One region of the Arthrobacter sp. SDR-2R genome, then DNA from elsewhere that is predicted to be linked to it. Evidence: riboswitches for the same ligand, from Rfam matches in the RefSeq annotation. Region 1 holds a riboswitch; each other region holds the start of a gene.
What was found. A riboswitch is a leader RNA that binds a small molecule or an ion and turns the genes downstream of it on or off. The one in region 1 is predicted to bind cyclic di-AMP.

Region 1 (6,658 bases):
CGTCATGGCCACGGATGCCGCCGGCAGTGCCCCCTTGGCCGCGTCCGCCGTCAGCCCCCAGCCCCAGATCTCGGCCGATGTCGGAGCACAGATCGACTTCAGCCGGTCGGCCGTGGTGACCCAGGCCGACCCGGACGGGAAGCTGAAGCAACTCCTGAGCGCCCAGTCCGCCGGCTCCGTCACGCGTGCCGCTTCGGCCGGCACCCTGGCTGCACCCCTCGCCTCCCTCACCACCGCTTCCCCCTTCGGCTACCGGGTCAGTCCCATCACCGGAGGCTCCGGAGACTTCCACCGGGGCCAGGACTTCGTGGCGCAGTGCGGGACCTCGGTCCTGGCCGCCGCGACAGGTACCGTGACCTTTGCCGGCTGGCACCAGTTCGGTGGCGGAAACCGCGTGGTCATTGACCACGGCAACGGGCTGGAGACCACCTACAACCATCTCTCGTCCTTCAACGTCAAGGTGGGCCAGACCGTCTCCCGCGGGGACGTGGTGGCACTGAGCGGTACCACGGGCGCATCCACCGGCTGCCACCTCCACTTCGAGGTGCAGGTCAATGGCGAAGTTGTCGATCCCATGGGCTGGCTGTAACCAAATGGTTGCCCGCTCTCACATGTCCGCGACGCGCCGTGACCTGAATGTGACATTGAAGCAAAACTGCTGTACCGTCTAACTCGCGTCAACTTTTCCGAAGTTGACGCTCTTGAGTGGATTGCCTAACTCTGCCACCGCTCAAGGTCCGTTCGCATTTCATCGTCTGGCAGGGGCGGGGGAACCAATTTTGGCCTTCATGTTCAGAAGGCCTTGGGGTTAAGTCACAAGCTTCCCAGGAAGCAGCGTGGCCGGGTGACTCCCATCCGAATCCGACAGCTCACCTCGCAGGCATTGGGAGAGGCTACCTTCGTGTCTTCACGCCATCATTCTGCGCGCCACCGTGCGCAAACGGTTCGCACCAACCCCCTGGACGCCATGTCCAAGGCCGTCAGCGCAAATGCCGGGACCGTAGGCCGCCAGGCTGCCGTTGTGGCAGCGGCTTCCGGCCTCATCCTGAGCATGGGCCTGCCCGCCACGGCAGCTGACACCACGGCCGGTGTCTCTGCCTCCACCGAGTCCGGCTCGTCCCAGGCAGCCCTCGCTGTCACGGCCGCACCCACGGCCACGGTGTCCTTCGAGCGTCCGGTCGTCAAGACCACCGCTGCTCCGAAGGTGGAAGCGGTGCGTACCCAGTCCACGGCCTCGGCGAACCGCGCCACCACTGCAGGCCAGGAGGCGTCTCCGGCCGCCAAGACGGCGGAGACCGTATCCGCTGCGGCAACCTCGGGCATCGCTGCCATCGCCTACACCGGCATCGGCCACTCCTACGTGTGGGGCGGCACCAGCCCGGTCACCGGCTGGGACTGCTCCGGGTTCGTGCAGTGGGTTTACGCCCAGGCCGGAATCAGCATCCCCCGCACCAATGCGTGGAGCATCATGACTCCCACCTCCACCCCGCAGCCGGGTGACCTGGTTGTCCAGAACGGTGGCGCGCACGTCGGCATCTACGTCGGCAACGGCATGATGATCAGCGCACTCAACCCCTCCCAGGGCACGCTGCTCCACTCGCCTGCAGCCACTGGCACCTCCTCGTACTACCACTACGGCAACTAGTTCTTGGGCTTAACGCTCCAAGGGCTATTTCTTTGCCCAAGGCTTTTTCGCTAGAAACCACATCCCCGTTCGGGACGCGCCGACGTACCCCCAAGATGCCGGCGCGTCCAACAACCTTCGCCTGCCTACAAGCGGTTTGAGGGAAAAACGAAAGAGAGAACTGATGACGACTCGTGCCACCGCACGGCATCGCGCCGAGGTCACCAAAACCAACTCGATCGCTGTTATTGCAAAGGCCGTCAGCGACAACGCAGGCGGCATGGGCCGCCAGGCTGCGGTTATCGCTGCCGCTTCCGGCCTGGTCCTGACCAGCGGCATCGCGGCCAACGCTGCCGACGCCAACGTCAAGCGTGATTCCGCTCCGGCGTCCGCACTGGAAGTTGAATCCGCAATCGACGCCCCGATTTCCGCGGCTTCCACCATCGCCATCAGCTACGAGAAGCCCGCTGTCACCACCACGCCGGCTCCCGTCGCCGAGCCTGAGCCCCAGGTCGAGGTGCAGGAAGCTGCTCCTGCCGCCGAGCCCGTTGCGGCTCCCAAGGTCACCGCCAAGGTTGCCACCGCTGCTGCTCCGGCCGCTCCCGCTGCCCAGGCTTCCGCCAGCGGCAAGGGCGCTGCAATCCTCTCGGCCGCCTACGCCCAGCTCGGCGTTATGCAGGACTGCACCATGCTGGTCACCAACTCGCTGGCCGCCGTCGGCATCCACTTCCATGACTGGCCCGCCGGCTACCTGTCCCTGGGCCGCACCGTGAGTGCAGCCGAAGCGCAGCCGGGCGACCTGATCTACTACGCTGACGGCGGCGCGGGCATGGCCCACATTGCTGTCTACGCCGGAAACGGCATGGCAGTCCACGGCGGCTACAACGGAAACCAGACTGTGGTCTTCAGCGCAAACGTGGGTTCCGGCCCCGTGTTCATCCGCGTCAACTAAGCATCCCAAGGCAGGCCTGAACGGCCGCAGGCCTGGCAATGCCCCCAAGGACCCCCGCCATCCCGGTGGGGGTCCTTCGCGCTTAATCGGCCCGCGCCGCCCGCGGCCGACCCTCCCGCGGTGTCCAGCCGTTGTCCTGCTCCAGAGTGGCGATTACCCGATTCTGCACTTCTTTGTTTACTCTTGTGATGTCGATCCATAGCCCGGACATGCCGAGGGCAGCCGGCCCTCGTGCCCCTGACGGGTGCGGCCGTGAAGAGGTAAGTGCATGCGCACTCTCGTTCTGAATGCTGGATATGAACCGCTGGCGGTTATTACTTTCCGCCGGGCGCTGGTGCTTGTGCTCACGGGCAAGGCAAGTGTGGTGGCCGAAGGTGACGACCCCGTGGTGGGCCCTACTGACATTCTGGGCCGCCCGTCCGTGATCCTCCTCAACCGCTACATCCGGCCCCGGTACAACCACTCCACGGCCGTCAGCCGCAGGGGCGTACTCCGGCGCGACGGGCATAAATGCGCCTACTGCGGGAAAGCGGCGCACACCATTGACCATGTTCACCCCAAGTCCCGGGGCGGGGCCGATTCGTGGGAGAACCTGGTGGCCGCCTGCCTGCGCTGCAACAACGTCAAGGGCGACCACACTCCAGCCGAGATGGGATGGACCCTGCGGTTCGTGCCCGAACCGCCGCACGGAACCATCTGGCAGATCAAGGAACTGGAGAAGCCCACGCCGGCCTGGGACCCCTTCCTGCTTCCGGAACGCGCTGCCTGACACCCCGCGCTGCCTGAGTTGCCGTGATGCTCCGGTGCGCCGGATGTTCTGACCCGCAGTGCGGCCCCTACGCTGCCGGTCGCTAGGCTGGGGGAGTGGAAGTGAACGGGCTTGCCTTTGATGCCGTGATCCTGGCCGGGGGGAGGTCATCGCGGCTGGGCGGCGTACCCAAGCAGTCGCTCGTCTTCCAAGGCCAATCCCTCCTCGAACGCGCTGTCGCTGCCGCCGCGGGGGCCCGGCATGTGGCAGTTGTGGGCGAGATGGCTTCCCTGCCAATCTGGCCTCCCAACCTGCTGAGCTGCAGGGAGCAGCCGCACTTCGCGGGCCCGGCGGCAGCCATAGCGGCCGGGCTGGATGCGCTGGCGGACATCGGCGAGGGTGCGCCCTACCTCCTGGTGCTGGCCTGCGACATGCCGCTGGCATCCCAAGCGGTGGCAGCGCTTCAGGAAGCTTTGCAGATGTCCACGGCGGCGGACCCGGCAAATGTCATGGCTGCCGAAGGCGACCGCCCACAGCCACTGGTGGGTTTTTACCGCACGCCTGAGTTAACAAAGGCGTGCAGGGACCTCGCTGCCCGCGGGGCGCTGGTCAACGGCTCTGTCAGGTCGCTCCTTGCTAATCTGGACGTGCAGCTTGTCACAGTCCCTGCCGGGTCCACCTCTGATGTGGATACCTGGGATGACGCTGCCGCGCTGGGGATTGCCGCCGGGAACCAGAGCGAACGCCAGGACCGGCAGACGGGCGGAGCAAACGTGGGAGGCAATACGTGAAGAGCCAGGACGAAACACTGGAAGAGTGGTGCAGGGCACTTCTCCAGGCGTACAAGCTTGAGGACGTCCAGGTGGACGTCAACGCGGTGCTGGCGCTTGCGGGCGTCGCCGCCCATGCTGTGGTCCGGCCAGCCGCTCCGCTCACCACTTTCATCGCCGGGTTCGCTGCGGGCCTGGCTGCGGCTCCCGGCAGGGAGATGGACGCTGAATCAATGGATGCGGCCCTGGCCGTTGCCCGCACACTGGCAAAGGACTACGAGGCCGAGGCTGCCGCCGGGACTCCCGGCGAATGACCGCGGAACCCCAAAGCGATCCGGAGGCGCCACCTGGCAGCGAAGCGGAAGGGCCGGCCGGCATAGCTGGACCCGGACCCACTGAACCCGGAACCACTGACTCCGGCGCAGTCCAAGCCGGGACGGCGGAAGCAGGGCATGCGGGCCAGCACCATGCTGCCCACACGTGGGAAGAGGCCCGGCAGGCGGCGTTCGACGCCGCAACCCCCATTCCTCCCGGACCAGTGGCACTGCGTATCGCGTTGGGCCGCAAACTGGACCAGGACATCGTGGCCCTCCAGGACATGCCCCACTATGCGTCCTCGGCCATGGACGGCTGGGTAGTCAACGGAAGCGGCCCCTGGATCCCGGTGGAACCCGGCACCCGGCTGGCACCGCACCAGGCCAGCCCCATCGCCACCGGCGGCCTGATCCCTGCAGGCGGCAAGGCAGTGCTTCGCACCGAGAGCGCAGTCCTTGGCCAGGACGATGAAGGACTCCCACTCCTGATGACCGGAGGCAAGGCCCGCCCGGGCGAGCCCCGCGCGGGAGAGCACATCAGGAAAGCCGGGGAGGAAGCCCTGGAAGGGGACATCCTGGTCAAGGCGGGGGTGGAGCTCAATCCCGCCCACCTGGCACTTGCCGCGCTGGCAGGCTACGACGATGTGCAGGTCCAGGGAAAGCCCGTGGTGCGCCTGGTCCTGACCGGGTCCGAAGTGGTGGAACACGGCACGCCGGCCCCGGGCCAGGTGCGCGACACCTTCGGCCCGCAGCTGCCGGATGTCGTCGCCATGCTGGGCGGCATACCCGTCGGGCAGCAGCGGATCGGCGACTCCTATGACGAATGGCTTGCGGCGCTCGAGGACGTGCTGCCGGAGGTGCCGGACGCGCCGGACCTGCCGGCCGACGTCGTCATTACTACCGGTGGCACCGGGCGCTCGGGAACGGACCACCTCCGCAGGGCAGTGGCCGAACTCGGCGGCCGGCTCATCATCGATGGCGTGGCCATGCGGCCCGGCCACCCCGCCGTGCTCGCCGAACTGCCCGACGGACGCTTCGTTTTGGGGCTTCCCGGCAACCCGCTCGCGGCCATGATGGCCCTTTCCACTGTGGGGGCCCCGCTGCTGGCCGCACTGGGGCACCGTCCCATGCCGGCGGTGGAGGAGGTGCCGTGCGGGACCATGATCGAGCCGGACCCCGGGCGTACCCGGCTGATGCCGTTCCGGCTGCTGTACGGCATGGCGTCCCCGGCGCAGCATACGGGGCCAGGGATGATGCGCGGGCTCGCCGCCGCGGACGGTGTGCTGGTAGTGCCACCGCACGGCGTGCAGCTCGGCGAGCCGGTGCCCGCGTTGGCCCTGCCATGGGGGCCGCCAATACCTCCTACCCAGGACGGCCCGGCCAAAGCCAAACCAAGAAGCGCCGCACGGACAGGCCAGCCCAAGGGTAAGCCGGCACCCAGCGGACCCGTGGACTGGAGCGCCCTCCTGGGCTGAGGCGGCCCCTGTTGGTGCCATGATGGAGTAATGAACAAGCAGGGTGGAACATGGGACGCGTAACCCAGCGCCGCAAGGTGCACAAGTATGTCCTGGACGGTTCGCCGGGAGCCCTGGAGTACCCGGTCCGCCACCGCGAAGACGTCCTCGCCGTCGAGGAACCGCTGGAGATCCGGCTGGGAAAGCTTTCCTATTCGGTCACCATGCGAACCCCGGGGGACGACTTTGACCTGGTGGCTGGATTCCTGGTGTCCGAGGGGGTCATATGGGCCCCCGAACAGCTGGTTTCGCTGCGATTCTGTGCCGGCGAGGACGAGAACGGTGTCCAGACATTCAACGTGGTGGAGGCCCAGCTGCGGCCGGATGTGCCAGTTCCCGACACCGGCCGCAACGTCTACACGTCCAGCTCCTGCGGCATCTGTGGAACGGACTCCATCGAAGCTGTCCAAAAGTCCTCCCACTTCAGCCCCCGGACGGACCCGTTGACTGTGGACGCGGAAGTCCTGGCCGCCCTGCCGGGGATGTTGCGGAAGTCCCAGCGTGTCTTCGAGGACACCGGCGGCGTGCACGCGGCAGGCCTGTTCAGGATCGATGACGACGGCGAGCCGCAGCTCATGTGCCTGCGCGAGGACGTGGGACGCCACAATGCCGTGGACAAAGTGGTGGGCTGGGCACTGCGCGAGGGCCTCCTGCCTCTTACCGGAACCGTCCTCCAGGTATCTGGCAGGGCGTCCTTCGAGCTGGTCCAGAAAGCATCCCTTGCGGGCATTCCCGT
Region 2 (6,658 bases), 150 kb from region 1:
GACCCCATGCTGGCCACGGGCGGAACCCTGCGCGAAGCCATCAAGTTCCTGTTCAAGCGCGGCGCTTCCGACGTCACCTGCATCTGCCTGCTGGCCGCCCCCGAGGGCCTGGCGCGGCTGGAGGAGGAACTGTCAGGGGCCAACGTGCACATCGTCCTGGCCTCCATCGACGAGAAGCTCAACGAGAAGTCCTACATTGTCCCCGGGCTGGGCGACGCCGGCGACCGCCTCTACGGCATCGCCGGGTAGCGCTGCTGCCCTGTTTGAACGGGCTCTTTCCCAACGGGTGTCCCGCCGCTAGCCTGTGCGGATGGACTGGAAACTCGAGCTTGTCTTTGTCCCCGTATCCGACGTTGACCGTGCCAAGGACTTCTACGTCAACAAAGTGGGCTTTAACGCCGACTACGACGAGCGGCCGTCGGACTCCATCCGCTTTGTGCAGTTGACGCCGCCGGGCTCGGCCTGCTCCATCTGCATCGGCGAAGGACTCGTCGACGCCCCGCCCGGCACGGGCTCCAACCTGCAGCTGGTGGTCAACGACATCAATGCCGCCCATGACCAGCTGAAAAACAACGGCGTGGATGTCAGCGACGTGGACGTGCAGGACTGGGGCCACTTCGTCTACTTTGCCGATCCGGACGGGAACAAGTGGGCTGTCCAATACATCCCGTGGCGGAACGACGGACAGGAAGCTGGTGAGGGCACCGGATAGCGCTGGTTAACCAAAGCGGCGGGCCGCATCGTGATGATGCGGCCCGCCGCTTTGGTGCAGTTCCCCGGCATCGCTGCCGCCGGGGGGAGGAGTGCCTAGTACCAGTTGTGGGACAGGTGGAAGTTCAGGGCACCACAGGGCGACTGGTAGCTCTTCTTGATGTAGTCCAGGCCCCAGTTGATCTGCGTGCGGTAGTTGGTGAGGTAGTCCGCACCGGCGCTGGCCATCTTCTCAGCGGGCAGGGACTGGACGATGCCGTAAGCCCCGCTGCTGGAATTGGTGGCCGTGGTGGTCCAGTCGGACTCCTTGGTCCACAGCGTCTGCAGGCACTGCATCTGGTCCGGTCCCCAGCCGAACGCGCCCAGCTGGCTGGCGGCGTACGCCTGGGCGCCTGCGGGATCGTTAACCGCGACGGCGGGAGCCGGCTCAGGTGCGGGGGCAGGCGCCGGGGCCGGGGCTGGCGCGGCGGGTGCGGGGGCTGCCGGTGCCGCTGCAGGGGCCGGTTCCGCTGCCTGCGGCGCCACGCTGATGGCAGCGGGAGCGGGGTTTGCTGCCGGGTTGGAGCGGATCTCGCTCTTCTCGATGCTCATTTGAGCGTCGGACGCCGACGTGGGAGGGTTGGATGCGGTGGATGACACCGGAGTCATGCTGCTGGTGGCCTGTCCTGCCGCGCCTACCCCCACCAGCACCGCGCAGGATACTGCCAGGACGGCGGCGCGCTGGCCCAGGGTGGTCTTTTTGGCCTGCTGCTTGGCCCTGTGTTTAGCCTTGGCCTGCAGCAGGCGTGCTTCTGCCGTGTTCTTGGACATGATTGATCGCCTCTCACACCTGCGGAGTTAGCTGTCGGGTTCGGATGAGGGCATCCGGCCATACGGAAAGATCACGTACTGGCTTAACCCCAAGGGCATTCAGTGCCCGGGACGGTGGGTCCCCCGCCTCTGCCGTAGCTCAATCGGAATCCGGGGAAGCGGCAGAGCTTGGCGTCGACCCGGGATATGCGGCCCGAACGGGGGCCGCACCCAATCGACGCTACAGGAAGTGCACGCGAAAGTCACATTTAGGTAACGGAAGTCACGATCCTCAGCGCGTTGATTTGCCGGATTCCCCGTTCGTAACCTCGGTCCCATTGGGGTATGGCCGCCCCATTTCATGAGCGCAGCGCGCCGACCGTTACAGTTCCCGTTACCCAGCCAACAGGTAGACGGTGGTGCCGCCAATGCTCTGCGCCGTGAAGTTGTTCGCCACCCACTGGGCGATCTGGGCGGCAGCGTCCGAACCGGTACTGGCCCGGATGGTTCCGCCTGTGATGAAGTAGTGGATCTTTCCCTGGGACACCAGATCCTGGAACTCCGCCAAGGTAGGGGCGGGATCTGTGCCGTTGAACCCACCCACCGCCATGACCGGCAGTTCCGTTGCCAACTGGTAACCGGCAGCGTTGTTCGACCCCACCACTGCCGCTGCCCAGGTGTAGCCCGAGGCGCCATTCCTGAGTGCTGCCACGAGTTCCGCGGACGGCGTGGGGGCGCCCAAGAGGCCTCCCACGGCCCCGCCTCCGCGACCACCGGCAGCAGCGGTTCCGCCGGGAAGTGTTCCCCCGGGCGCGCCCTGCTGGCGGGCCGTGTTTCCCTGGGTTGCTGGCTGCCTGGTGCTGCCTGTCCCGCTCCGGCCAGGGCCCGTCCCGCGAGGGGCGAAGCCCGACGAGGGCCCGGCACTGACGATCGCCGCGCTGTGCGTTGTCGACGCCGTGGAAAGGGAGTACGCCAGCGGCCCGGTGAGCGACGCCGCAATGGCGAGCGCCGCCGTCGTCCGCTGCACGGCACGCCAGCGCAGGAACCTGCCGAACGCCACGCCCGCTGCGGCCGCCAAGCCTCCGGAAAGGACCAGCCAACGCAGCCACGCGCCGTAGGCGGACGTGGTGCCCAGCAGCTGGAAGGCCATCAGGGCGGCCGCGGCCACCGCTGCGGCCAGCAGGAGTGCGGCGGGTGGCTGCTGCCGGTGCTGCCACAGGAGGACCGTGCCCAGCCCCGCAAGCCCGGCGATCCCCGGCGCCAGCGCCACGGCGTAGTAAGGGTGGATGATGCCGGCCATGAAGCTGAAGACCAGGCCCGTCACCAGCACCCACGAGCCCCAGATGATGACGGCGGCGCGCACCGCATCGGTCCGCGGGGCCCGCCGGCCCAACCACAGCAGGCCCGCCGCAAGGATCAGGGCGGACGGCAGCAGCCACGCGATCTGGCCGCCGAACTCGCTGTTGAACATCCGGAGCAGCCCGGGATCTCCCCAGCCGTTGCCGCCGCCCACACTGCCGGTCTCGTCGCCCGTCAGCCGGCCCAGCCCGTTGTAACCCAGCGTGAGCTCCAGGATGGAGTTGGTTTGCGATCCGCCGATGTAGGGACGCAGGCCGGCCGGCGTCAGCTCCACCGCCAGGAGCCACCACCCGGCGGAGGCCACCATGGCCGCTCCCGCCGCGGCCAGCCGGAGCAGGCGCCGCGGGAGACTGTGCGGGCCTGCCAGCGCGTAGGCGATTGCGAATCCCGGAACCACCAGCAGGACCTGCAGCTGCTTGGCCAGGAAGCCGAAGCCCAGGAACACTCCGGCCAGCAGGAGCCAGCGCAACCGGTCCTCCTGGACTGCACGGAGGACCGCGTAGGCGGCTGCCGTCATGAGCAGCACCAGCAGGGCGTCCGGGTTGTTGAAGCGGAACATCAGCGTGGCAACGGGGGTGAGGGCCAGGACGGCCGCGGCGATCAGTCCTGCGCGGTGCGCCAGGCGTGGATCGGCCGTGGCAGGCGACGCGGCCCGCCGTACGGCCAGGTAAAGCAGCCAGGCGGTGCCGACGCCCATCAGTGCCTGGGGGACCAGGATGCTCCAGGAACTGAGGCCGAAGATCCGGACGGACAACCCCATGATCCACAGCGACGCCGGCGGCTTGTCCACCGTGATGGCGTTGGCCGCGTCGGAAGAGCCGAAAAACCAGGCCGTCCAGTCCTGCGATCCGGCCTGGGCCGCGGCGGAATAGAACGCGTTGGCCCAGCCGGATGCTCCAAGGTTCCACAAGTACAGCACGGCGGTCCCGGCCAGCACCGCTGCCAGTTCCAGCCCCCGCCGGAGCGCCCGCGGGTCCGGCCGGTAGCAGGCCGGGACAGGATGATGCGCGGCGGCAGGAGCGCCGGCAGGGTGTCCGGTGTGGACCGACGCAGTGTGGACGGGCGCTGGGTAGTGGCTGGCCATGGAGTCCTACTTGGTGAGTTGGTACACGGTGGAGTTGCCTACGGTCTGGGCCTGGAAGTTGGCCTGGACCCAGGCGGCCACCTCGGAATTGCCGCGACCACCCATGCCGCCGCCACCCATGCCACCGCCTTGGATGAAGTAGCCGATCTCGCCCTTGGCCACCATGTCCTGGAACTCGGCGAGCGTGGGGTAGGGGTCACCGCCGTTCCAACCGCCCAGGGCAATGACGTTGGTGTTCGTGGCGAGTTCCAGGCTGGCTGCCTGGCTGGCGCCGGAGACGATCGCGGACCACTTCGTGGTGGTGGCCTTCAGGAGTGCCGCCACCGCCGCATCTGCGGATCCTTCGCCCGGGCCGCCGGCGCCCCCGGCACCCCCGGCACCTCCGGGGCCGGCTGCGCCGTCGAGGCCGCCGAAGGGATCGAGTCCACCCGCACCGTTGGCAGCGTCAGTGGCGGCCTCCCTGCCGTCAGCCCGTGCGCCGCCGAATCCAGCGGCACGGTTGCCGAAGCCACCCGCGGACGAACCCGCCGGGCCCGACGTCGGAATGGAACCGGAGTGGGCGGAAGCAGCGGTGGCGAGGGTCCACCCCGCTGTCCCAAGACCGCCGGCCAGGAGGGATACGACGACGACGGCGGCCGCACCGGCCCGGCGGAACCGTCCGGAGGCGCCCAGTTTCGAGGTGCCCGGTTTCGAGGTGCCCAGTGCGTCGAGGCGGAGGAGGATTGCGGCGGCGGCGAGGACGCCGAGCACGATGATGGCGACCCGCAGCCAGGGGAGCCACGACGTGTCGCGGCCCAGCAGGACTGCCGACCACACAGAGGTGCCGAGGACGGTCACGGCGAGGACGATCCGGGCCGGCCAGTAGCTGCGGCCACGCCAGAGCTCCACTGCGCCTATGCCCACCAGCGCTGCGATCGCCGGCGCCAGTGCCACCGAGTAGTAGGGATGGACAATGCCGCTCATGAAGCTGAAGACACCTCCGGTGACCACGAGCCAGCCGCCCCACAGGATCAGGGCCGCGCGGCCCGGGGAGGTGCGTACTTCCCGGCGCGTGAACCAGAGGCCTGCCACCAGCAGGACCAGGGCGGCGGGCAGAAGCCACGAGACCTCACCGCCAAAGCTGGTGCCGAACATCCGCAGCAGCCCGGCCGCCCCGCCGAATCCGGCGTTGCCGCCGCCGAAGCCGCCTCCGGGACCGCCGGCAGCAGCACCCCCGGCCCCGCCGGGCATGCCCTCGCCGGAACCGGTGAGACGGGCCAGCCCGTTGTAGCCGAACGTCAGTTCAAGGAAGCTGTTGGTGCTGGACCCTGCCATGTACGGCCGCTCGGAGGCCGGTGTCAGCTGGAACAGGGCGATGTAGCTGCCGGCAACCACGACGATTCCGCCCAGCGCGCCAAGCAGGTGCACCAGCCGGCGCCCCACCGGCGTGGGTGCGGCCCACAGATAGGCCAGTCCCAGCGCGGGAACAATCAGGAAGCCCTGCAGCATCTTGGTCAGGAATGCCAGGCCAACCACGGCGCCGGCGGCCACCAGCCACTTCCAACCCGCCCTCTCAATGGCGCGGGTGGTGAAGTAGGCAGCAAGCACCAGGCACAGGGTGAGCATGGCGTCCGGGTTGTTGAACTTGAACATGAGCGCAGCCACCGGCGTCAGCGCCAGGGCAGCGCCGGCCAGCAGGCCTGCGGCAGGTCCCGAGACGCGTTTGACGGCCAAGTAGAGGAACCCGACGGCGGCCACCCCCATGAGTGCTTCCGGCACCAGCATGCTCAGTGGTGAAAAACCGAAGATGCGCCCTGCGAGGGCGGGGATCCAGAGTGCTGCCGGCGGCTTGTCCACCGTGATGGCGTTCCCTGCGTCCAGCGAGCCGAAAAGGAACGCCGTCCAGTCCTTGGTGCCGGCCTGGATGGCGGCTGCATAGAAGGAGTTTCCGTAGCCGGTTGCTGCCAGGTTCCACAGATACAGGACCGCCGTGGCTGCCAGGAGCCCCACGGCGGAAGGCCTCACCCAGCGGGGCTGCGCACCGAAGGCGTAGCGGGTCCAGCGGGGTGCGGTATCGGCCGCCCCGGGGGAGGAGGCAGCGTGGCCGGATGGCGACGGCTGCCGGCCGGCGGGTGAGCCGGCGTCCGCCGGCGAAATGGTGGAGGTCATGATGCTGCCGTTTCTGTCGAAGTGGGGGCGTCTTTGGTGGTCCGGTTGCCGTGGTTGCCGCGGAACACCCAGAGCCGGAACAGCAGGAACCGGACCGCCGTGGCTGCCAGGTTCGCCGCCACAACGGTGAGGACTTCCACCCACCGGTCAGGCGTCGTCGTCCGGTGTACAAAGGCGAGTGCTCCGGAGGTGAGCAGCAGGCCGATGCCGAACACGATCAGCCCTTCGAAGTGGTGCCGGACCGGGTTGCCGCCCTGGATGCCGAACGTGAAGCGCCTGTTGGCGCCAGTGTTGGCCACGGCGGTGATCAGCAGTGCAAGGAAGTTGGCCAACTGCGGGTCCATGAATCCCCGGCAGAACACGAAGATCAGCAGGTACGCCAAGGTTGAGGCGGCGCCAATCGCGGCGAACCGGACCAGCTGGCCGAAAAGGCTGCTGCCGCGTGTCTGCTCACCGGACCGCGAGGACGCCGGGATCGGACCCCGTGCCAGGGCTGCGCGCAGTTCCGGGACCGGGATGCGACCGTAGACCAAGTCGCGGGTGAGCCGGGCCATTCCCCTCACGTCG
Region 3 (6,658 bases), 1.5 Mb from region 1:
CGTCCCTGGCGGAACTGGCTGCCCCGGCTTTTGCCCTTGCCTCCCCGGACAGGCGCTCCCGTTCGCTCCTGGCAACCTTTTCCTGTTCCACCAGGGCAGCGGATACCTTTCCGGCCGCCGCCGCCTTGACCACCAACGCGGCCGTCTTGTCCCCCACGAGCTTGACGAGGTTGAGGCCCTGGACGCTGTTGGTCCCCAGGGCGTCCAGCGCCACGAAGAACCCGGCGTTGGTCCCGCCTGTCTTGTACGACTGCACGGCCAGGGCGCCGAGGTCCTTCCGGTACCGGGCCACTTCGTCGTTTGCGCGGGCGGCCCGTGCGGACAGGGTTTCCAGGCGTGATGTGGCGGACTGGAGCTCTGCATCCGCGGCAGCGTATTCGGCGGCCGACCGTACGGCTGCGTCCCCGGCTGCCTCCGACTGCGCCTGCAGGCCGGTCAAGAGCCCGTCGATGGTGGCAATTTCTGCAGCTTTTGCCGCTTCGGACGACTGCGCCTGCTGCACATCCGACCAGGAGGGATATCCGCCGGGCGGCGGCTCCTCCGCTGCGGCCGGCAGCACGGTGGCGGCGGCCAGGGCGATGGCCAGCACGCCACCGAGGAGCGGGTCCCTCGGCTGGTCACGAACAGGGGCATAGTCCCGAAGCTTACCGTCCGGCGCGGCCCCCGAGGGCGCGTCCGTGGCCACATTGTTACCGTTTGCAGCGATAAAGACCCTGCCTGCATCGGTCGAGGTCACCGCCCGAAATGCGAAGTACATCAAGACGTTTGCGCAATTGAGAGGGGAGCCTCGTATGTTATCCAAATGTGACAATCGGGGGCAGCGCGGGTTATGGTCGTTTGGTGTCCCTCTCAGACGGGACATTCCCGTCAGCATGCCGAGCCCTGCCGCTGATCATGGGATTCAACCGCTTTCCGTTTGGCAGGGACGGGGGAACCAAGTTTCTACGGCCACATGTGGCCTTGGGGTTAAGTCGTTAGCGCCTCCGCCCGCGGAGCCAGCTACCGGCCGGGTATCTCCAGCCCGAACCCGACAGCTCACCCCGCAGGCATGGGAGAGGCGATCAACTGTGTCAAAAATTTCCACCACTGCCCGTCACCGCGCGACTCCGGCCCGCTCCATTGTGCTCGAGGGCCTCGCCGTAACCGCCAAGTCCCAGGCCCGTTCGCTGGGCCGTCCGGCGCTTGCCGTTGCTGCAGCGTCCGGTATTGCCTTTGGCGTCGGAGCCCCGGCCCATGCAGGTGTCACCGGCCCGGACACCACTGAGAACACCAGCGTCCAGGCATACTCCGCACCTGCCCCGGCAGCAGCACCCGCCGCAGCAGCAGGAACCGTCCACACGGTGGTGTCCGGCGACACCATCGGGGCCATCGCGGCCGCCCATGGCGTCAGCCTCAACGACGTCCTGGCCGCCAACGGACTGGGACTGTCCTCCATCATCTACCCCGGTGACCAGATCCAGATCCCCGGCGCTGGCCACACCGCAGCCCCGGCGCCGGCAGCAGCTCCCGTCCAGACGGCAGCCGCAACCGCACCGGCAAACACCGGCATGAACATGTCCTACGCCTCAGCCGCCCCGGCGGCGTCCACCGGCACCGGGACCGGCGCTGCCATCCTGGCATCCGCTTACAGCCAGGTCGGCGTGAACCAGGACTGCACCGCAATGGTTGAGAAGGCCCTGCGCTCCGTCGGCAAGTCCGTCGGCGACCTGGCCCCCACGCAGTTCTTCCAGTACGGAACCGTTGTCGGCGCTCCCGCCCCCGGCGACCTGATCATCACCTCCGGCCACGTGGGCGTGTACGCCGGCAACGGCCAGGTTGTGAGCGGCGGCGTCAACGGCTACAGCACCGAGGTCCACTCCATCAGCTGGCTCGGCGGCTACTCCGCAGTCCGCGTAGCCTAGCCTTCGCAACGCTTTGGCAGCAGCAGGCTGGTACTAAACAGCAAAGCTGTTCTTAGACAGGAGGGCGGCAGCCGGGTATTCCCGGCTGCCGCCCTCCTGTCATTTCCGCACCGTACCGCTGAACAGTCACGTCCCGCAGAAGGTCATGTAGGTGCCGAAATCCTCAGGGGCACCTTCGGCGTAGCGTTCCAGGCCCGGCCGCTCGGCGAAGGGGCTGCCGACGGCCTCGAGCAACTGCTGCAGGGGAGCCAGGTTTCCGTCAGTGGCGGCGGACAGCGCCTCTTCCACGAGGTGGTTCCGCGGAATATAGGCAGGGTTCACGCTGTCCATCAGTTCCGCGTCGGGCCCCAGGGCCTGCCACCGCTCCGCCCAGGCGTCGAACGCTTCAAGGTCCAGGACCATGCCGCGCACGGGACGGAGGTCCCCCCGCGCGGCCTTGCCCAGGTTCCGGAAGAACAAGGTGTAGTCCACCGGCCCGTCCTTCAGGATGGCAATGGCACCGTCCACCAGGGCGGAGGCGGCGTCGCTGTCCGCATCTCCCGACAGGCCCAGCTTGGCCTTCATGCCGCCGGACCACGCCTGGCTGTACTGTCCGCGGAATCCGCCAAGTACCTCCACCGCGGGGGCAACCGCCTTTTCCTGGTCCCCGTCGATCAGCGGCAGCATTGCCTCCGCCAGCCGTGCAAGGTTCCATTCGGCCAGCACCGGCTGGCTGGCGTAGGCGTAGCGTCCGCTGACGTCGATGGAACTGTAGACAGCGGCGGGATTGAACACATCCATGAACGCGCACGGGCCGTAGTCGATGGTTTCCCCTGAGATGGTCATATTGTCCGTATTCATGACCCCGTGCACGAACCCCACCAGCATCCACCGGGCCACCAGGTCCGCCTGGGCGGAGACCACCGAGGCGAACAACTCCAGGTAGGGGTTTGGGGCGCCGGCAGCGTGCGGGTAGTGCCTGCCGATGGCGAAATCCGCCAGCCGCTTCAGCAGCTCGAAGTTTTCCGTGGCCCGCGCGTACTGGAAGCTGCCGACGCGCAGGTGGCTGCCGGCAACCCGCGCCAGGACCGCACCGGGCAGCATGCCGTCACGCCTGACCTGCCGGCCAGTTGCCACGACCGCGAGCGAGCGGGTGGTGGGAATGTGCAGGGCATGCATGGCTTCACTTACCACGTACTCACGGAGCATGGGCCCGACGACGGCACGTCCGTCCCCGGCGCGGGCAAACGGCGTGCGCCCCGAGCCTTTGAGATGGAGGTCCAGGAGGCGGCCGCCTTTGTCCGTGACCTCACCAAGCAGCAGGGCGCGTCCGTCGCCAAGCAGCGGAGAGTAGCCGCCGAACTGGTGGCCCGCGTAGGCCTGCGCCACCGGGGTGGCGCCCGCCGGAACGTGGTTGCCCACCAGGAGCCGCACCCCTTCGGGACTGCGAAGGTACCCTGGGTCCAGGCCCAGGTCGCGTGCGAGCCTGTCGTTCAGGACCAGGAGCTCGGGGCTGGGGGCTTCCTCGGCCTGCCAGGGAACGGCGAGTTCCGACAGTTCCCGGGCGAAACGGCCGTCAAAAGTGACCGTGGATTCAGCTGCTGCCGTCATGGCTTAACCCTATCGCCGTAGTTCCGCCCGCTGCTTCCCGTGCCGGTTGCCGGCGGCGGGGAACGGCAATGTGCTGCAGGTCCTCAGCGGCAATGACCGTGGTTCCCGGAGCCTGCGCCCGTGCCTGCTCCGCGAGGTGCGGGACGCCGTCGCCATAGCGTGCGGAGAAGTGGGTGAGCACCAGCATCCGGGACTTCCCGGACGCCGCAAGTTCCCCTGCCTGCCCGGCGGTCAGGTGCAGGTATTGCCGGGCCAGGCCGACGTCGTCGTCACTGAACGTGGACTCGGCCACCAGCAGGTCCGTGCCTGCTGCCAGTTCTTCGGCACCGTGGCACGGTGCGGTATCCATGATGAAAGCGAAGCGCTGGCCCGGCCTGGGAATACTGACCTCTTCCAGCCTGGCCGCTCCGAGGACCCCTTCGCGCTGCAGCAGGCCCACGTCGGGCCCTTCGATGCCCGCCGCCCGCAGCCTCTCCGGCAGGAACGTGCGGCCATCTGGCTCGGTGAGCAGGTAGCCGTATGTCTCGATGCGGTGATTGAGGGGCCGGACCTCAAGCCTGTCCGCCACGGCACCGGCGCCGCCATGTGGATGGAGCCTCACGTCAAGCCCGGGCGGGCTGAGACCCACCAGGGCCCTGACCACCTGGTCACCGGACGCCGGATAATGCAGGTGGACCGGGTGCGCCACGCCGTCCAAAACCATCCGGGAGAGCACCCCGGGAAGGCCGAAGCAATGGTCCCCGTGCACGTGCGTAAGGCAGATCCTGGTGATGGCGCCCGCCGCCACTCCCGCATGGATCATCTGGCGCTGGGTACCCTCGCCGGGATCGAAAAGCAGCCCTTCGCCGTCCCAGCGCAGGAAGTAGCCGTTGTGGTTGCGGGTCCGCGTGGGAACCTGGGACGCAGTGCCCAGCACTACGAGTTCACGCACCGTTGGAATCTGACGCTGCAAGCAACCCTTTGGCGTAGGCGGCCTGGCCGCCGTGCTGAAGGCAGTCCCCCAGGATGCTGACCAGCCGCACGCCCAGGGTGACGGGCGGATCCCAGCGCCTGTCGACCACACGGTCCAGGTCGGAATCCCCGATACCTTCCAGGACCCTGGCAGTCTGCCGGTGAACGGCCAGGTAATACTCCCGCAGGAGTTCCCGGGGCGCGCGGACTGCGTCCACCTGCTGGCTTGAGTGGCCGTAGCCCGTATCACTGTCCGCCAGCGGGAGCCCGAAGCGGGTTACGAATCCTTCGGCCTTCCAGACCTGCTCCAATCCCGAGGCGGACGCAACCTGCGCATCTTCCACCCGTCCCATGTGCCAGACCAGCCAGGCGATGGAATTGCCTTGGCCTGCAGGACGCAGCTGCAGCTGCTCCCCATCCAGCCCGTCCAGTACCTGCCCCACCAGGCCGGGGAGGCGGTCAAACGCCTCGAGCAACAACTCCTTGGAGTGCATGGGTCTCCTTCCCTGCGGACCGGGCCCGGGCGCACCCGGCCCCGGGATTGCTAGCGTTCCAGGTCGTCCGGCTCAAACTCACTAAGGGGCGAGCCGCCAAAGTTTTCCTCGTCGTCGCTTGCGTCTGCTTCCAGGCCGGTGGGATTCCCGCCGAAATCGACGTCGGCTGCTGCTTCACCCAGCGTGGGTGTGTCCGGCGGAACCTGCTCATCGCCGGAGCGGTACCGGGCCTGCGCGCTTTCGTCCCGCAGCGTCTGGTCACTCAGGAAGTCCTGCTCCTCCCCCGAGACTGCTTCGTCCTGCAGCAGCGGGTCCTCCTGCCAGCGGTCCGGATTGTTCTCTGCAGCCCCGGGGTAGCTGTCAGGTTCCCCGTTGACGGGATCGAGCTCCAGTGACGATGCCGCGCCGGGAGTCTCGTCGAGAAGAACGTCGTCTTCCTGCACAACTTCCAACTCATCGTCGGGGACGTTCTGTTCAGTCATGATGATGCCTTTCTCATGGGCTCCGGGCGGATAATAGTAAGCATACTGAGGAACGGTATGCCTGTGAACAGCCACCGCATTTCCGTCCCAAGCGGACAAACGGCGGTTCCCGGCCGCGCGCCAAGGCCGCAGGGCGGCCTGAACAGCGCTTCCGTGACTTTTGGCCCTAGAGTGCCGGTGGCGGCGGGGCCAGTCTTGAAAGGCAGGAAGACCAGTTCAAGACGACCAGGAAGTGCGGCCATGACATCCCAGAAACCCATCGCTGTGGGCACCAACGACTCAGCGCAAAGCCAGGCCGCGGTCCTGTGGGCGGCCCGCCGCGCCCACCGGACGCACCTGCCGCTGGTGATCCTCCACGTCGTCGACGACCGGTGGGTAGCTGAACCCTACCCCTGGTTTGGAACCCTCCAGCAGGCCGGCGAGGAACTGCTCAAGACCGCCGCCGGCAGGCTCGAAGGAACCGTGACGGTCACGCCGACTACGGAACTGCTCACCGGAAGCGTGGGCGGCCAGCTGGCCAAGTATTCGAAGAAGACCTCGATGATGGTCATCGGCTCCGGCAGCGGGCACCTTGGCGGGGCCCTCGCCGACCGCGCACTCCAGGTGGCGACCGCCGCCAAAGTCCCTGTCGCCGTCGTCGGGACCCAGGACCTCGAAGGCAGGTCCGGTGTGGTGGTCGGCGTTGACGGGTCTGCCGAGGCAACGCGGGCCGTCGCCTTCGCCGCGGCCGAGGCCGACCGCGAGGGAGACGAACTCACCGTCGTTTATGCCGTCAATGCGCCCGACCCCATCATCGACGCCGGCCTGACGCCGGGGGCGCTCGCGGACCTCATCGTGGACGAAGAACGCGTCGTGCTCTCCGAAACCGTGGCCGGGCTCAAGGAAGACTACCCGGACCTGACCGTGCACCAGCGGCTCGACAGGGAAAAAAACGCGGTGGACGCCCTTGTCGAGGCCGCCGCCGGGGCACGGCTGCTTGTGGTGGGCAGCCGCGGCCGGGGCGCCTTCAAGCGCCTTTTGCTCGGTTCGACCGCACACGGCGTGCTCAGGCACCTCCCGTGCCCCACGATCATTACCCGTACTGACACCGTTCACAGCCCCCTTTAGGCCGCAGCGCCTGCTGGTCCTTCTTCCCGCTCCACATCCTCCCCTACAGCGGAAGGTTCCACGCCATGAAAAAACCCGCCGCCATCATCATGCTGGTCCTCGGCATCCTGATCTCTCTTCCGGGACTGGCCGC

Region 2: it holds a riboswitch for cyclic di-AMP, as region 1 does, so the genes downstream of both, AC3ANU_RS19210 (aggregation-promoting factor C-terminal-like domain-containing protein) here and AC3ANU_RS18570 (C40 family peptidase) in region 1, are expected to answer to the same signal.
Region 3: it holds a riboswitch for cyclic di-AMP, as region 1 does, so the genes downstream of both, AC3ANU_RS11570 (C40 family peptidase) here and AC3ANU_RS18570 (C40 family peptidase) in region 1, are expected to answer to the same signal.

The regions. Positions count from the first base shown of each region.
Region 1 covers NZ_CM173231.1:4,017,867-4,024,524, reverse strand. Annotated here, with positions in the region: gene AC3ANU_RS18575 (M23 family metallopeptidase) at 1-589, shown strand, start outside; cyclic di-AMP (ydaO/yuaA leader) riboswitch at 718-897, shown strand; gene AC3ANU_RS18570 (C40 family peptidase) at 968-1,645, shown strand; gene AC3ANU_RS18565 (NlpC/P60 family protein) at 1,809-2,576, shown strand; gene AC3ANU_RS18560 (HNH endonuclease) at 2,845-3,345, shown strand; gene mobA (molybdenum cofactor guanylyltransferase) at 3,441-4,115, shown strand; gene AC3ANU_RS18550 (DUF6457 domain-containing protein) at 4,112-4,408, shown strand; gene AC3ANU_RS18545 (molybdopterin molybdotransferase MoeA) at 4,405-5,883, shown strand; gene fdhD (formate dehydrogenase accessory sulfurtransferase FdhD) at 5,934-6,658, shown strand, end outside.
Region 2 covers NZ_CM173231.1:4,172,181-4,178,838, reverse strand. Annotated here, with positions in the region: gene upp (uracil phosphoribosyltransferase) at 1-249, shown strand, start outside; gene AC3ANU_RS19215 (glyoxalase superfamily protein) at 311-712, shown strand; gene AC3ANU_RS19210 (aggregation-promoting factor C-terminal-like domain-containing protein) at 808-1,521, opposite strand; cyclic di-AMP (ydaO/yuaA leader) riboswitch at 1,527-1,687, opposite strand; gene AC3ANU_RS19205 (ArnT family glycosyltransferase) at 1,895-3,943, opposite strand; gene AC3ANU_RS19200 (ArnT family glycosyltransferase) at 3,950-6,091, opposite strand; gene AC3ANU_RS19195 (bifunctional glycosyltransferase family 2/GtrA family protein) at 6,088-6,658, opposite strand, start outside.
Region 3 covers NZ_CM173231.1:2,474,405-2,481,062, reverse strand. Annotated here, with positions in the region: gene AC3ANU_RS11575 (aggregation-promoting factor C-terminal-like domain-containing protein) at 1-736, opposite strand, end outside; cyclic di-AMP (ydaO/yuaA leader) riboswitch at 894-1,064, shown strand; gene AC3ANU_RS11570 (C40 family peptidase) at 1,068-1,901, shown strand; gene AC3ANU_RS11565 (protein adenylyltransferase SelO) at 2,028-3,491, opposite strand; gene AC3ANU_RS11560 (ribonuclease Z) at 3,475-4,422, opposite strand; gene AC3ANU_RS11555 (mycothiol transferase) at 4,415-4,936, opposite strand; gene AC3ANU_RS11550 (hypothetical protein) at 4,987-5,418, opposite strand; gene AC3ANU_RS11545 (universal stress protein) at 5,659-6,525, shown strand; gene AC3ANU_RS11540 (DUF4389 domain-containing protein) at 6,591-6,658, shown strand, end outside.